2 regions of the Streptomyces sp. NPDC052043 genome follow, and region 1 is predicted to be linked to the other one. Evidence: predicted binding sites of a transcription regulator. Region 1 holds the regulator's gene; the other holds the start of a gene.
What was found. Region 1 encodes HspR, which represses chaperone genes until heat shock. Its sites were predicted from a motif close to TTGAGNNNNNNNNNCTCAA; they were not measured.
Positions count from the first base shown of each region.

Region 1 (4,981 bases):
CCAGCGCCTCGGCCATGTTCGCCCGGGCGTTCTCCGGCTTCCAGTCCTTGGTGTCGTAGGACTTGGCGATCGTGACCTTCCCGCTGAGCTGGGAGAGCGCGCCCTCCTTGAACTGCTTGGCGTTCGGGTCGGTGGGCGATCCGTTGATCATGACGATCTGGTCGGAGGTGCTCACGTCGGAACCCAGCGCGTCGATCAGGGAGCGGCCCTGCACCTCGCCCACCAGCTCGTTGTCGAAGGAGATGTACGCGTCGATCGGGCCCTCGGAGAGCCGGTCGTAGGCGATGACCGGGATGCCCGCGTCCTTGGCCTTCTGCACCACGTCGGCGATGGCGTGCGAGTCGACGGCGTCGAGCAGGATGACGTCGACCTTGTCGTCGATCATCCGCTGCATCTGGCCGGCCTGCCTGCCCGCGTCCGCGTCCGCGTTGGAGTACTCGACCTTGCCCTTGTTCCGGGTCAGCTCGGCGACCTTCTCCTTGATGATGGGGTAGTCGAACTTCTCGTACCGGGTGTTGGCCGTCTCCGGCAGCAGCAGGCCCACCGTCAGGTCGTCGCCCTTGGTGGGGCTCGCGTCGGCGCCGCTCCCCGACCCGCCGAGCGCCCCGCAGGCGGCGAGCGAGAAGGTCAGCGTGGACGCGGCCACGGCTATGGCGATATGACGCATCGAGGTGCTCACTTCTGGTGCCTTCCGGACGAGGGCGCAGCATTGCAACCCAGGTGACTGAAAAGCCAACGCGGAGGCGACCATCGGCGTCAAGCGGAACCACTTAACGAGATGGCAACACCACACTCCGCTGCGGCTGTGAAGACCCTGCGAACCCTTGCGGAATCATCCTCAAACGCCCTTTGCGGACCCTTCACCAGAGGGAAGTTCAGCGGTCGGGCGAAGACGCGGGCGACCTGACGGACGCACACCTACCGGTCCGAACAGGAGACGGCGCCGACGGAGGCGCCGGTCATGGAGAGGGTCGAGGGCGTGGAGACGATCCGCATGAGCCGACTCGGGCACCGCACAGACCGACACTTGCCATGATGGAAAGTCGAGCTAGACTTTCCATCATGGAAAGTACCTCGGAAGATCCTGCCGCCGCACGCGCGGCCCTCGACGGCGCGGCCTGCGCGCGCGCCACCCTCGCCGACCGCGCCACCGCGCCCTGGTGGTACCACGCCGGGCTGGGCCTCGGCGTGGGCATCGTCTTCGCCTCGATCGACATGGGCGGCAGCATGGTGCCCTCGGGCGTCATCGTCGGGGGGATCGTCCTCCCGACGATGCTCACCCTGAGCGTCGCCCGCTCCCGCGGCGTCTCCGTCAACCGCTCGGTGTCCGCTCCGGGCACGCGCGGGCTCAACGGCTTGTACCTGCTGGCGCTCATCGCCCTCGGCGGTCTCGGACTGAGCCTGAAGCTGGCCGCGGGGCTGACGGGCGCCATGTCGGTGGCCGGTCTGCCGGCCCTGGCCCTCACCGTGTACGTCACCCGGCGCAACGACGACGCGCTGCGCCGCGATCTGCTGCGGCGGATGTGACCATGTCCGGACTCGACGAGGTGATCCATCCGGCACACCGGCTGCGGATCTGCGCCATGCTCGCGGCGGTCGACTCCCTGGAGTTCTCGGTGGTCCGCGATGCCCTCGGAGTGAGCGACTCCGTCCTGAGCAAGCAGGTCAAGGTGTTGCAGGCGGCCGGCTACGCGACCGTGCGCAAGGTCCCGATGAACTCCCGCACCCACACCTGGCTCGCCCTGACCGACGCGGGCCAGGAGGCACTTGCCGGGCACCTGGCGGAACTGCGGCGCATCGCGTCCCTCGCGGACGGGGCCAAGCCGTAGGGCCGTCCGGCAGGCCCCGGGGCCCGTTGCCCTGCTCCTCGGGGTCCTGCTCCCCGCACAACTTCCCCGGCTCGCCATCGGCCTGCAGAAAGCCCCCGCCCGGCCTCCCAGGAGGCCCCGCGACGACGATTCCCCCGTCAACGCCCGCTTCCGCCGCGCCCACTGCTCACTGTCGTGGTCCAGCCCCGCCGCGCAGTGCGCCTCCGCGAAGGGGCCCGGAGGCTTGCGGCCTCCGGGCCCCTCGAGTGCGGGACGGTGCTACTCCGGTTGCTGGCGCTTGGGCCGCCACACCACCAGCGCGCTGGTCTGCTGGACCTCCTGGTAGGGGACCAGGTCCCGGCGGTAGGAGGCGTGCACCGCGGCCTCGCGCTGCCGCATCGCCGCCGCCGCGCCGTCCAGCGCCGCCTGGAGTTCCGCGACCCGGGACTGGAGCGCCGTGACCTGGTTCTCCAGTTCGATGATGCGCTTGATGCCGGCCAGGTTGATGCCCTCGTCCTGCGACAACTGCTGCACCTGGCGGAGCAGTTCGATGTCACGGGCCGAGTAGCGACGCCCGCGGCCGGCGGTGCGGTCGGGGGACACCAGACCCAGCCGGTCGTACTGACGGAGGGTCTGCGGGTGCAGTCCGGACAGCTGGGCGGCCACCGAGATGACGTACACCGGTGTGTCTTCCGTCAGTTCGTACGGGTTGCGGCGGCGGCCGTCCATCTCCCTCATGCTCCCTTCGCGGCCTCGAACAGCTCGGCCCGCGGGTCCTCGCCCGCGGTGGCCTCGCGATACGCCTGAAGCGCGTCACGAGCCTTCCCCGACAGGTCCTTGGGGACACTCACCTCCACGGTGACCAGCAGGTCGCCGCGGCTGCCGTCCTTGCGGACCGCGCCCTTGCCGCGCGCCCGCATCGTACGGCCGTTCGGCGTGCCCGGGGGCAGCTTCAGCGTCACCGACGGACCGCCCAGGGTGGGCACGCGGATCTCGCCGCCGAGGGCCGCCTCGGTGAACGTGACCGGCACGGTGACGGTGAGGTTGTCGCCCCGGCGGCCGAAGACCGGGTGCTCCCCGACGTGCACCACCACGTACAGGTCGCCCGCGGGTCCGCCGCGCTCGCCCGGGGCGCCCTTGCCGCGCAGCCGGATGCGCTGGCCGTCGCTGACCCCGGCCGGGATGCGGACCTGCATCGTCCGGGACGACTTGGCCCGCCCGGAGCCCGTGCACACCTCGCAGGGGTTCTCCGCGATGAGCCCGCGGCCCTTGCAGTCCGGGCACGGGTCCGTCAGCGAGAACCCGCCGCCCGAGCCGCGTGCCACCTGGCCGGTGCCGACGCAGGTCGGGCACACCCGCGGTGTGCCGTTCTTGTCGCCGGTGCCGGAACAGGCCTTGCACGGCTGCTGGCTCGACATGCGCAGCGGCACCGTCGCGCCCTCGATGGCCTCCGTGAAGCTCAGCGTGACCTCGGACTCGATGTCCTGGCCGCGCCGGGGCTGGGCGCGCGTGGTGCCCGTGCCGCCCCGGTTGAACAGGCCCCCGAAGACATCACCGATTCCGCCGCCGAAGCCGCCGCTCCCGCCGCTCCCGCCGCCGCCCTGGGCGCCTCCGAAGAGGTCGCCCAGGTCGAAGTTGAAGGAGCCGCCGCCGGCGCCCGGTCCGGGGCGGAAGCCGCCGTTGCCGAACAGGGCGCGGGCCTCGTCGTACTCCTTGCGCTTCTTGGCGTCGCCGAGCACGTCGTTCGCCTCGGAGATCTCCTTGAAGCGCTCCTCGGCCTTGGCGTTGCCCTTGTTGGCGTCCGGGTGGAACTCGCGGGCGAGCTTCCGGTACGCCTTCTTGATCTCGGCCTCGGTGGCGTCCTTGGGGACGCCGAGGACCTTGTAGAAGTCCTTCTCGATGAAGTCCTTGGTGCTCATCCCCGACGTCCCTCCTCTCGCGCGTCGTCCGTTATTACGTCAGCCCTCCTCCGGGCCACCGTTCTCCTTGTCCTCGCCCTGCTCGGCTGCCGGGGCCGTGCCGGACTCCTCGGCCGGCTTGACCGTCTGCGCGCCGGGCTGGGGCTCGGCCACCGCCACCCGCGCGGGGCGGATGGTGCGCTCGCCGATCCGATACCCGGGCTGCAGAATCGCCACGCACGTCGTCTCGGTGACGTCCGGTGCGTAGGAGTGCATCAGGGCCTCGTGGATCGTCGGGTCGAAGGACTCGCCCTCCTTACCGAACTGCTGCAGTCCGAGCTTCGAGACCACGGTCTCCAGCGACTCTGCGACGGACTTGAAACCGCCCACCAGTTCGCCGTGGTCCCGCGCGCGGCCGATGTCGTCGAGCACGGGCAGGAGCTCGGACAGGATGTTCGCCACGGCGACCTCCCGTACCGCGATCCGGTCCCGCTCGACCCGGCGCCGGTAGTTCTGGTACTCGGCCTGGAGCCGTTGCAGGTCCGCCGTGCGCTCGCCGAGCGCCGTGCGCACCTGGTCCAGCTGGGCCGTCAGCGCGGCCGACTGGTCCCCTTCGTCGGCCGGGGCCGCGCCCTTGTCCTGGGCGGCGGCCGGCGCGGCGTCCTCGGGGGTGGTGCCGGAGGCGGCGTCAGACTGCGGCGGAGGCTGCGGCTGGTGTTCCTCGAAGCCGGGGGTCTCCTCCGTCACGCCGCACCGTCCTTGCGTTCGTCGTCGACGATCTCGGCGTCCACGACGTCGTCGTCGGCCCGGGCCTGGCCGGCACCGGCCTCACCGGCACCGCCCGCGGCCTGCGCGGCCTGGGCGTCGGCGTACATGGCCTGGCCGAGCTTCTGGGAGACGGCGGCGACCTTCTCCGTGGCGGTGCGGATCTCGGCGGTGTCCTCGCCCTTGAGCGTCTCCTTCAGCTCGGCGACGGCGGACTCCACCTCGGTCTTGATCTCGCCGGGGACCTTGTCCTCGTTGTCCTTGAGGAACTTCTCGGTCTGGTAGACGAGCTGCTCGCCCTGGTTGCGGGTCTCGGCGGCCTCGCGGCGCTTGTGGTCCTCCTCCGCGTAGCGCTCGGCCTCCTCGCGCATGCGGTCGACCTCGTCCTTCGGGAGCGAGGAGCCGCCGGTGACGGTCATCTTCTGCTCCTTGCCGGTGCCGAGGTCCTTCGCCGTGACGTGCATGATGCCGTTGGCGTCGATGTCGAAGGACACCTCGATCTGCGGGACG
Region 1 covers NZ_JBIUBT010000006.1:119,467-124,447, forward strand. The annotation lists gene ACIHCX_RS17370 (sugar ABC transporter substrate-binding protein) at 1-667, opposite strand, end outside; gene ACIHCX_RS17375 (hypothetical protein) at 1,063-1,527, shown strand; gene ACIHCX_RS17380 (transcriptional regulator) at 1,530-1,829, shown strand; gene ACIHCX_RS17385 (heat shock protein transcriptional repressor HspR) at 2,088-2,537, opposite strand; gene dnaJ (molecular chaperone DnaJ) at 2,543-3,727, opposite strand; gene grpE (nucleotide exchange factor GrpE) at 3,767-4,453, opposite strand; gene dnaK (molecular chaperone DnaK) at 4,450-4,981, opposite strand, start outside.

Region 2 (4,981 bases), on a different contig from region 1:
CGGCATGATCCGCGGCGGGTACCACTTCGCGACCCCGGACACCACCAGCGGGGCCGTCCAGGCCAACTACTTCGTCGACCACGGCGGCGGCTGGTCCCGTGACGGCAAGACCCTGCCGGGCGCCCTCGACATCGAGTGGAACCCGTACGGGGCCTCCTGCTACGGCCTGTCGGCGAGCGCGATGGTCAACTGGATCGCCGACTTCCTGAACACCTACAAGGCGCGCACGGGCCGGGACGCCGTGATCTACACGGCCACGAGCTGGTGGACCGAGTGCACCGGCAACTACGGCGGCTTCGCCGCCAACAACCCGCTGTGGATCGCCCGTTACGCCTCGGACCCGGGCACCCTGCCGGCCGGCTGGAGCTACTACACCATGTGGCAGTACACGTCGTCCGGCCCGACGGTCGGCGACCACGACAAGTTCAACGGCGCGCTGGACCGGGTACAGGCACTCGCCAACGGCTAGCCCGACACTGCCCGGCCGGGATCAGGTGCCCGCCGATGGCCAGCACCTGATCCCGGGGACACACACGGACCGCCGCGTCCCAGGGCGCGGCGGTTCGGCCTGAGGCCCGGGGGGGCGATGCCGCCCGAGCCCCAGGCGTGCGGGCGGCCGTACGGCCGCGAGCCCCGGGGCGCGGCCGGAGCGCCGGAGTCCCGCCGCCCGGGCGGCCGCGGGGGAACGGTCGCCGCCCGGGGCGGTCCGGGCGGACGGGTCACGCGGCGGCCGGAACCTCCGGTGACGTGTCGTTCGTCGCGGGGGCGAGGGCCAGTTCCAGGACCTGGCGGACGTCGGCGACGGTGTGGACCTCGAGCTTGTCCAGCACCTCCGCCGGGACGTCGTCCAGGTCGGGCTCGTTGCGCTTGGGGATGACCACCGTCGTCACCCCCGCGCGATGGGCGGCGAGCAGCTTCTGCTTGACGCCGCCGATCGGCAGCACCCGGCCGGTCAGCGAGACCTCGCCGGTCATCGCCACGTCCGTGCGGACCAGGCGGCCCGACAGGAGCGAGGCGAGCGCGGTGGTCATCGTGATGCCCGCGCTCGGACCGTCCTTCGGCACCGCGCCCGCCGGGAAGTGGATGTGCACGCCCCGGTCCTTCAGATCGCCCACGGGCAGCTCCAGCTCGGCACCGTGGCTGCGCAGGAAGCTCAGCGCGATCTGCGCGGACTCCTTCATCACGTCGCCCAGCTGACCGGTCAGGGTCAGCCCGGCCGCGCCCGTCTCCGGGTCCGCGAGGGACGCCTCGACGAAGAGGACGTCGCCGCCGGCCCCGGTGACCGCGAGCCCCGTCGCCACGCCCGGCACGGACGTGCGGCGCTCGGCCGGGTCCTGGGCGGACTCCGGAAAGTGGTGCGGACGGCCGATCAGCCCGCGCAGCTCACCGTCGGTGACGGTGAACGGCAGCTCCCGCTCCCCCAGTTCGTGCTGGGCCGCGATCTTGCGCAGCAGCCGCGCGATGGACCGCTCCAGGGTCCGCACCCCCGCCTCGCGCGTGTACTCGCCGGCGAGTCTGCGCAGCGCGCCCTCCTCGATCGTGACCTCGTCCGGGTGCAGACCGGCCCGCTCCAGCTGGCGCGGAAGCAGGTGGTCGCGGGCGATGACGACCTTCTCGTCCTCGGTGTAGCCGTCCAGGCGCACGATCTCCATCCGGTCGGCGAGCGCCTCCGGGATCGCCTCCAGGACGTTGGCCGTGGCCAGGAAGACGACGTCGGAAAGGTCCAGCTCCACCTCCAGGTAGTGGTCCCGGAAGGTGTGGTTCTGCGCCGGGTCCAGGACTTCGAGCAGGGCCGCGGCCGGATCGCCGCGAAAGTCGGAGCCCACCTTGTCGATCTCGTCCAGCAGGATCACCGGGTTCATCGACCCGGCCTCCTTGACGGCGCGCACGATCCGCCCGGGCAGCGCGCCGACGTAGGTACGCCGGTGGCCGCGGATCTCGGCCTCGTCGCGGACGCCGCCGAGGGCGACGCGCACGAACTTCCGTCCCATCGCGTGGGCGACGGACTCGCCGAGGCTGGTCTTCCCCACGCCGGGCGGCCCGACGAGCGCGAGCACGGCACCGCCGCGCCGCCCGCCGATCACGCCCAGGCCCCGGTCGCCGCGCCGCTTGCGCACCGCCAGGTACTCGGTGATCCGCTCCTTCACGTCCTCCAGGCCCGCGTGCTCGGCGTCCAGGACCGCCTTGGCGCCCTGGATGTCGTAGGCGGAAGCACTGTCATCGGTTCGCTCGTTCCACGGCAGGTCGAGGATCGTGTCGAGCCAGGTGCGGATCCAGGAACCCTCGGGCGAGGCGTCGGAGGCGCGTTCCAGCTTGTCGACCTCCTTGAGCGCGGCCTCCCGCACCTTCTCCGGCAGGTCGGCGGCCTCGACACGGGCGCGGTAGTCGTCGGACTCCTCGCCCTCGCTCTCGCCGCCCAGCTCGCGCAGCTCCTTGCGCACGGCCTCCAGCTGGCGCCGCAGCAGGAACTCGCGCTGCTGCTTGTCGACGCCCTCCTGGACGTCCTTGGCGATGGACTCGGCCACGTCCTGCTCGGCGAGGTGGTCGCGCAGCCGCTGCGTGGCGAGCCTGAGGCGGGCCACCGGGTCGGCGGTCTCCAGCAGCTCGACCTTCTGCTCGGTGGTCAGGAAGGGCGAGTAGCCGGAGTTGTCGGCGAGCGCGGAGACGTCGTCGATGGCCTGCACCCGGTCGACCACCTGCCAGGCGCCGCGCTTGCGCAGCCAGGCGGTGGCGAGCGCCTTGTACTCCTTCACCAGTTCGGCGACCTGGCCGGGCACCGGCTCGGGCACGCTCTCGTCGATCCGGGTCCCCTCGACCCACAGTGCGGCGCCCGGCCCGGTGGTCCCGGCACCGATCCGCACCCGACCGCGACCGCGGATGAGCGCGCCCGGATCGCCGTCGGCCAGCCGGCCCACCTGCTCGATGGTGCCCAGCACACCGGTCCTGGCGTAGGTCCCCTCGACCCGCGGCACCAGCAGCACCCTGGGCTTGCCCGGCTCGTCCCGCGCGGCGGCCTGCGCGGCCTCCACCGCGGCCCGTACCTCGGCGTCGCTCAGATCCAGCGGAACCACCATCCCGGGCAGCACGACCTCGTCGTCGAGCGGCAGCACGGGCAGGGTGAGCGGTGTGAACGCGGTGGACTCAGCAGCCATGATCTCCCCTTCGGCAGTCAAGTTGAGTTATGCCGACTCAATGCACGGGGCGGATCGATTGTTCCCCGACGCCTGTTCGCTCTGAGCGATCGGCCTTCCACACACTGCGCACACAGAGGGAGGGCGAGCGGCCGTCCGGGGCGACTCAGACGGTCTGGGGCGCGGCAGCCGCCGCCAGCCGCGCCTGGCGCCAGCGGCGCACCACCGGCCACGTCGCCACGCCGAGTCCCACCGCGATCAGATGGCCCCAACTCGTCATCGGGTCGGCGAACACGGCCAGGTCCTGGACCAGCATGCCCACGAACACGGCGAGCAGGGGCCAGCGCAGCCAGGGCGTGAGCAGGCCGGCCAGGGCACCGAGGCTGGCCGCGACGCCGAAGCTGATGCCGTAGTCGAGGCGGTGCGCCGAGCTGCCCGGCAGGCGGCCCGCGAGCACGGCGAGCCCGACGGGCACCTCGGTGGCGAGGGTGGCCAGCACGTGCCCGAACAGGAAGACACCGACGGTGCGCAGCCCTCCTATCCGGCGCTCCAGCGCGGTCAGCACCAAAAGGAAGCAGAGGGAGTACGACGACACGACGCCGCCCGCGATCCACAGCGCGCTGGCCGGCAGCACCAGCAGGGGCGCCCGCAGGAGGTGGGCGACGTCCGTGCTGGAGCTCTGGTGCAGGGACTCCACCACCGCGGGATCGGCGTACCGGGAGACGAGCGACGTGGCGGCGAGCAGGGCCGCGTACCCGAAGGTGAACGGGGTCCCGGTGGGACCGGGCAGCAACCGCCACGGACGCAGAGCCCGCAGAGCCCACAGACGCCGCAGGCCCCGCGGATCGCACAGCCCCCGCAGCCCAGCGGCGGGTCGTGCCGCACGGACGGGCTTCGTGCGCGCGCCTCCCGGGACGGCGCCGCGCGCCCACGCCCGCTGCTGCGGCAGGCCGTCCAGCACCTGCGGCACCTCCGTCGGCGTGCCGCTCACGACCGCGTCCGCGCCCCCGCCGAGGACCGCACTCTCCGCACTCTCCGCACTCTCCGCGCCCGCGTCGCCCGCGTCGCCCACGGGCAGGCGCGGGCCCGAGGGTGGCGGCGGGCCCGAGGGGCCGGTGGTCGCGGTCCGTTCCACGGTGCGGCGCTCCTTCCGTCGCGGTCCACACTTCGTGTCCCGGGCGCCCCTGTCCATGACCGGCGCCACCCACGCGGCGATTCTCAGCAACCTATTAAGTTTGCGGCCACCCCGGCCACCCCGGCCACCCCGGCCACCTCAGCAGCACCGGCGGCCCTGGCACCCCCGGCTGCCCCGCCGCCCGCGACGCGCTCGCACACGGGTGTCACCCGTAATTCACGTGGCCTTGTAGGCCCGTTGGGGCAGGATGGCCCCATGACCGGCTCGTACGACGCCCCTGAGGTGCTGGACCGCCGCGAGGGCCCCCACGGCGAGGTCGTGCTGCGCCGGCACGGGGCGCTGCTGCAGATCATCGCCAACGGCTGCTTCCTGATGGACACCTCCGACGGGCGCTCCGAGCGCCTCCTGGTCGACGCGGCGCTCGCCGCGCTGCCGAAGCGGCGGGCACCGAGCGTGCTGATCGGCGGCCTCGGCGTCGGCTTCTCGCTCGCGCACGCCGCGGCGGACCAGCGCTGGGGACGGGTCACCGTTGTCGAACGCGAACGCGCGATCATCGACTGGCATCGCGGCGGCCCCCTCGCCGAACTCACCGGCGACGCGCTGGCCGACCCGCGCACGGAGGTCGTCGAGAGAGACCTGATCGCCTACGTCAATGAGACATCCGACACGTTCGACGCGCTGTGCCTGGACATCGACAACGGCCCCGACTGGACGG
Region 2 covers NZ_JBIUBT010000004.1:479,473-484,453, reverse strand. The annotation lists gene ACIHCX_RS13435 (lysozyme) at 1-469, shown strand, start outside; gene lon (endopeptidase La) at 720-3,152, opposite strand; gene ACIHCX_RS13425 (rhomboid-like protein) at 3,298-4,266, opposite strand; gene ACIHCX_RS13420 (spermidine synthase) at 4,522-4,981, shown strand, end outside.
Region 2: lon (endopeptidase La) is a predicted target of HspR. The motif match lies at 3,175-3,193, and genes of this name have one in related genera.